DNA from 3 places in the Brevibacillus halotolerans genome. Region 1 is predicted to be linked to each of the others. Evidence: riboswitches for the same ligand, from Rfam matches in the RefSeq annotation. Region 1 holds a riboswitch; each other region holds the start of a gene.

The links. Region 1 has a riboswitch for cobalamin ahead of O0550_RS05510 (DUF4430 domain-containing protein). Riboswitches for the same ligand answer to the same signal wherever they lie in the genome.
Region 2: linked by a shared signal. The riboswitch ahead of cobJ (precorrin-3B C(17)-methyltransferase) and the one ahead of O0550_RS05510 (DUF4430 domain-containing protein) in region 1 are both predicted to bind cobalamin.
Region 3: linked by a shared signal. The riboswitch ahead of nikA (nickel ABC transporter substrate-binding protein) and the one ahead of O0550_RS05510 (DUF4430 domain-containing protein) in region 1 are both predicted to bind cobalamin.

The regions. Positions count from the first base shown of each region.
Region 1 is NZ_JAPTNK010000003.1:124,074-126,281, forward strand. It holds gene O0550_RS05505 (ECF transporter S component) at 183-677, opposite strand; gene O0550_RS05510 (DUF4430 domain-containing protein) at 724-1,119, opposite strand; adenosylcobalamin (AdoCbl) riboswitch at 1,172-1,324, opposite strand; gene O0550_RS05515 (NAD(P)/FAD-dependent oxidoreductase) at 1,421-2,208, opposite strand, start outside.
Region 2 is NZ_JAPTNK010000001.1:521,482-523,689, forward strand. It holds gene O0550_RS02265 (nitroreductase family protein) at 1-424, opposite strand, end outside; cobalamin riboswitch at 619-810, shown strand; gene cobJ (precorrin-3B C(17)-methyltransferase) at 998-2,208, shown strand, end outside.
Region 3 is NZ_JAPTNK010000003.1:313,218-315,425, forward strand. It holds gene nikA (nickel ABC transporter substrate-binding protein) at 1-1,114, opposite strand, end outside; cobalamin riboswitch at 1,273-1,460, opposite strand; gene O0550_RS06385 (nitroreductase family protein) at 1,737-2,208, opposite strand, start outside.

The sequences.
Region 1 (2,208 bases):
ACACGTCTTTGTGTAACCTGTATTCTGTTTTCTACCAATACTGTACTACTATATTTACCATATAGTCAACTATGTATTGATTGTTATTTTTAAAAACACTATACACGTCTTTGTGTATAAAAACCTTTTGCATCAAAGGTTTGATATGATTCGGCAAGCACTGCATTGTGCCTGTTCAGTTGTCAAGACTTAGCAAAATGTTGATTTATCAATTTGTACAACAATGGAAGTAAAAGAGGTGTGAGTACGAAATAAAAAACGAAATTCCCAATTGCATGCATCGTATCATAGGGGACTCCTGCTAGATAATAAGCAAGAAAATAAGTTGAATCGTAAAGCGGTACCTGACAAAGAGAGTTAACAAACCCGTAAAGCATTCCTGTAAATCCGGCGTATATGGCCATCACAAACAAGGAAAGCTTTGGAAACACAGGACGTATAAATATACCGGTTACCACGACAATTATACAGTATGCAATGATCTGCGGGATAATCCAAATCCCGATCCCTAGGACCATATTTGACAAAATCATCACAATTATCGCAAGCAACAAACCATATCGAAGTCCCATCAGAATTGTCATAAGAATGACAAATGTTGTCACGGGCTGTACGTTAGGTATGGACGACAGTGCAATCCGACCAGCAACAGACAAGGCAGCTAAGATAGCTAGCAACGTTATGCCTCTTACACTGGATAGGGATGCTTTGTGTATTTGATGGTTAGGAGGCATGTAAATCCCACTTAATGACATCGCCATCTTTGACTTTAAGATCCTTGGCTCCTGTAACCGCTGGTGCTCCGTTCACTTCGTATAACCAATACTTTTTCTCTGCTGGATTTTGCTTCACATCCTCAATTGACGTGATAAATCCATTATCGTCTTCCACTTTAAAATTGGTTTTCATCAACTCATACAAGGTTTGATCCCCTTTGAATTGAATTGTTTTTTCAGCAATTTTGGTTTTGCCCTGATCGCTTGAAACTTCCACAACGATCTTGTTTTCAACCTTTTCTTCTGCTGATGTGTTTTGCGCTACTTCATTATTTGAACAACCCACTACACTTACCAGCGCAAGTGCAATAAGTAAGGCGATTTGACAAACTCTTCTTACCATTTCCGCTCCTTTCTCCATAAAAAAAGTCTAGTGAGGCGGGAACATCACTAGACTTGGACTAACCACTTTCGCCTCGAAATGGTTAGCCTTTCAGTAGTTTTTAGGTAAAAGACCTGACTTAAGACCGGAAAACAGTCTATCACAGTGGCGGGACCGCGTTGGATTTGCACCAAACTTCCATTACCTAAAACTATTATTATTTACATGAATGAGATGTGACCCATTTGAAAATATTATAGCACAAGAAATGGACTTGACAATCATGCTGTTGTGACAAAATATAGTTGTATTCTTCCATATTTTAAGACAGGTGACGTAAAATTCCCCGAGCAATATGAACGCCGCATGCTCCTGCTTGCGCAAGTCCTCGCGTTAAACCTGCTCCATCGCCGCCTGCATATAAACCACTAATTTCTGTTTCAAAGTGCGGATTCAAATATGGACGTGCTGAATAGAATTTCGCTTCTACTCCATAAAACAGCGTGTGTTCACTTGCAATACCCGGCGTAACATGATCGAGTGCCTCTACCATTTCAATTAAGCTTTTCATTGTATTATATGGTAATACTAGGCCGAGATCACCTGGTACGGCTTCTTTTAACGTTGGCTCAATAAATCCCTCTTTCAGTCGTTTTTCTGTCGAACGCCGCCCACGTTTTATATCGCCAAAGCGCTGTACAATCACGGAGCCGTTAGAAAGATCATTCGCTCGTCTTGATACCTCTTTCGCGTATTCGTTTGGCTTATCAAATGGTTCTGTAAAGACATGAGACACAAGCAGAGCAAAGTTCGTGTTAGGGGACCCCAGCTTCTCATCCTTGTATGCATGCCCGTTAGCCGCCATTACACCGCTGTGATTTTCTACAACAACATGACCGCTTGGATTGGAACAAAAGCTTCGCACAATTTGATCCGTAGAAGATTTGAACAAGAACTTCCCTTCATATAGATGCTTATTGATTTCTTCCATGACTACATTGGTCGTTTCTACACGAACCCCCACATCTACTTGATTGTTACTCAATCGTAGGCCCTGTTTTTTCAAAATCTCACCGAACCATTGCGAGCCGTCTCGGCCAGGAGCAATAA
Region 2 (2,208 bases), on a different contig from region 1:
CTCTAGCTAAACCTACACCACGTGTACGCCATACAAAACCTAGACCTAGCTCAGAAGCCATCAGCCACATCGAATGAATAGCGCAGCTTACAGCATAATCATTATCAAGCGAAGAAGCTTCGTCGCCTTCTATGATTTGGGATGTAGCGACTATAATGAGAGGGGTGGCCAGAACATTCTTCATGGATTCTTCTACTAAATGAGGTTTGGTAGGAAAGCGTTCAAGCAAGAAATCCTGAGCTAGCTGGTTAAACCGTTCCTTAGCAGCGCCTCGAATGACATAGAAGTGCCAAGGCTCTCGCAAGCGATCATTGGGTGCTAATATAGCTGCTTCTAGAAGCTGCTCGATCTTTTCTTTTTCTACAGGGCGACCATCGTAGGCGCGTATAGCTTGACGTTGTTGTAAGGTGTGTAAGAGGGACATGTTTTAACAACCTTTCTATAATATGTTAATTATGATACTGTATATTCAAATATATTTTCCTCTATGCATAAAAATAGAAGATTTCTAATAGTATGTCAGTATACGATCTTCTTTCACCTCTTGTCCAGTCCCGTGTGGGCTAGACAGAAAAGTATGGACAATAAAATGCAAATTGGATTATGATAGAACTAATCACATAAGCTTGGGAATAAAGGAATTGTTACATGAGAAACGATTCACATGGGGAAGTTGGTGAAAATCCAACACGGTCCCGCCACTGTAATTGGAGAGCCCGTTTTTGTCACTGGATATTATAAATTTTCAGAAGACGAAAAGGAGCAGAATATTCCAAGAGTCAGGCTACCCTCTTTATTCTAACAACACCGTCAGACCTACGGCAGATGGGGAGGTGTTATGAGAGCAGTTTTGCTACAGAAGGGAATATTCCTTTCCAAAAAATAACAAGCTCATCATAACAGCACTTCTCACGTAAGTCAGACGGGGAAGCGCTGTTTTTTTTATTGTATAAAAATGTAAGGTTGATTGCAAATAAGGATAGGGGGCTTGGAGTAGATGGAGAAAGGAAAAATTCTACTAATTGGCTTTGGACCAGGACATCATGATCACATTACGCATCGGGCAAAAGAGGCTATCCTAGAATGCGAAGTGATAATTGGCTACAACACTTATGTAGATTTAATTCGAGAGCTTATTTCAGACAAAAGTGTCGTGCGTACTGGGATGACAGAAGAGGTTAGCCGTGCTCAAGAAGCGGTAAGATTGGCTGAGTTAGGTCAAGTTGTTGGCGTTATTTCTAGTGGGGATGCTGGGGTATACGGCATGGCCGGACTAGTTTATGAAGTCCTAGTCGAAAAAGGCTGGACAGAATCTACTGGGGTGAAGGTAGAGGTTGTACCTGGAATTTCATCCATTCAGTCTTGCGCGTCTTTATTGGGTGCTCCCATTATGCATGACGCTTGCACAATCAGCTTGAGTGACCATCTTACACCGTGGGAAACGATTGCTAAGCGTGTAGAAGCAGCTGCTTCTGCTGATTTTGTCATTGCGCTGTATAACCCGCGCAGTGGTCGCCGTACACGACAAATTGTAGAAACACAACAAATATTATTAAAATATCGTTCTCCTGAAACGCCAGTAGGAATCGTAAAGAGCGCCTATAGAGATCGAGAACATGTTGTAATTACAACACTTGCAGACATGCTACAGCATGACATTGGAATGCTGACAACAGTAATCATCGGGAACTCGACTACCTTTGTTTACGACCAAAAAATTATTACTCCGCGCGGATATCAACGTAAATATACGTTAAATCGCATGGATCAACCGTTAAAACCTCATGAACGCTTGCAGGAGAAGGCAGAGCCTTGGGCGCTTCACAGCCAGCCTCAGAGTGGAAATCCGGTATCTGAGTCATCTTCTGTGCAAGAAGTGGCTGTAGCGACTTCACCGCAGGCTACAATACAAGAAGCTCAGGTTTCTGATTCCGCACCATCAGCGGCGATGGAAGCCCTTTCAAATCCCAGGCAATTCTCAAGGGAAGTAGAACAGAATTCTTTTCAGGAAGAGACAGAGAGCTTTCAAGCTCCTAAACAAGCGGTAAAGGCCTTTCAATTAGCGATGGAAGCGCTTGCGTGCGTTGATGAAAAGACAGCCTTGGAGTTAAATCAGGGTATCACTCCACCACCTCGCCCGTTTAGCGGAGTTGTTGATATTTTAGAGCTAGGCGTTTCGCCTGGTGTAGCTCGTAAGAATTTTACCTC
Region 3 (2,208 bases), 190 kb from region 1:
ATGGTTTGCCATTTACTTGTTTCCAGCCCGCTTCATCCAACAATTGTTTCGCTTTTTCTTCATCGTGTTCATACGGTTTTACATCAATCTTCGTATATGGAATGGTAGGTGCAAATAACGTATCAGCTTTTCTTTCTGTGCCGTAAAAGATATGATCGATGACAGCCTGCTTATCAAAGGCATGCTGAATAGCTAGACGTAAGTTACGCTCTTTGAGAGCTTCTCTGTTCGTATTAAAGAGTAACGCCCTTGTAGCCGTAGGTTCTGATAGTTTGGTTTCATATTTTCCCGAATCCTTCAGAAACCGGAACGAATCCTGGCTTATGACTCCGTTCCCAAAAATCAAATCAATGTCCTTCTTCTCAAAAGCGAGAACTCTCGATTCACCGTCAGGTATGACTTTAACAATCACCTTATCGACTTTCGGTTTCTCGCCCCAATACTTCTCGTTTCTTGTAAAGACAGCCCTTTCATTTTTCTTATATTCGCTTAGTACCCATGGACCTGTCCCAATCTGTGACTTGAGCCCGTCTTTAAATGTGTTTTGGCTATCAGGAAAGGCAGCTTCTCCTACAAATCGTAAAGGTCTGATGTACGTAAGCTCCTGAAGAGTTGGGTAATATGGCTTGTTCAAAATTAATTTAAACGTAAAATCGTCCACTACCTCAGTACTTTTAATTTGATTTATTAATTCCATCCATTCATGTTGGGGAGCATTAGCTAAAACCGTATCGAAATTTTTCTTCACGATTGTAGCATTAAACGGCGATCCATCCGAAAATGTAACATCTTTTCTTAGATGAAACACATACTCTTTTCCATCCTTCGATACATCCCAGCTTTGGGCCAGCCACGGTTTAAGCTCCCCGCCTTCACCGTAGTAAACGAGAGATTCATATACCATAGCTTGTGAGAACCATTGATTCGGAAAATAGGTATGAGGATTTACGTCTCCGATATCTCCAGACCAGGAAAACGTAAGAACTTTTGAACTATCTTGAGTTGCTCTATTTTCTCCTTCTTTTGTTGTGTTACCACAGCCAGCGATAATGATTGTTAGCAGCGCTACTAGTCCAACAAAAGAAGTAATAAATGCAGACCGTTTCAAATACATTTTTATCACCTTTTATATAATTTAATTATTCTAAAAATGTTAAAAAACAAAAAAACATTACCAACCAGATTAAAAAGGTCAGAAATGCCTATCGTTTATGAACACATCACATCGGTCTTTTAGCATTCAAAACACCTCCCTATCTCCCCGTAGGTCTAACAGCATTTCTAGAATAGGCAGGTCTTCTGACTTGGGTTCATCATCTCCATGCGTCTTCCCAGATATGATCCAGTGACATATTTGCATAAGACTCCCCCTTACAGCGGCGGGACCGTGCCGGATTTACACCGGCTTCCCTTTTAAGTATCCGTTATGAAACAAATACACCTATTCCACTACCATATGTAGTTTTTCCTTGGAAATATTCACTTTATATCCTTATTTTGAAAGTAGGACAAAAAGTTTACCTAGAACAAATTATATTCGTTATTCCACGTTTACGCTATATGAAATTAAAGCCCTTCTATAATTCCACTCATAAGATGGAACACTTTTGTCCAGAAAGGCTTAAGAGGATGCATCTAGGATCAGGTTCATCTATAAAAAGCGCCAATTCCTCTATAGTAAAAAAACATTGCCACAGCATGTCCCATTAACAGCTTTAGCAATGTTTTCATAGAAATCACATACCATTGTAGCTTACAAACTCTCCGTTCGGCTTACGATAGCCGCGTGGACGTTGGCTTGAGAGCTTTTCTTTTCCGATAGTAATCATCATGACTGTTTCATATCCATCAGGAATTTCTAAAATTTCCTTAATAGCACCTGGATCAAATCCAATCATTGGGCACGTATCCCAACCTTTATCTTTCGCAGATAGCATGAACAGCATCGCAGAAAGGCTTGCATTACGAATGGCTTCTTCCTTCATAAAGGATTCACCCTTACCCTCATATATCCCCGTCACAGTCTCAACGGTACGATCTAGCTCTTGTTTACTCAAAATTCCGAGATGATGCATTCCCTCGTTTATTTTTTCCACTGCTTGATAAGCGTAACGATTGCCCAACACCAATATGACCGCTGAAGCTGAATGCACCTTATACTGCTTGCAGGATTCATAAATTTTTTCTTTCAAGGCTGGATCCGTTACG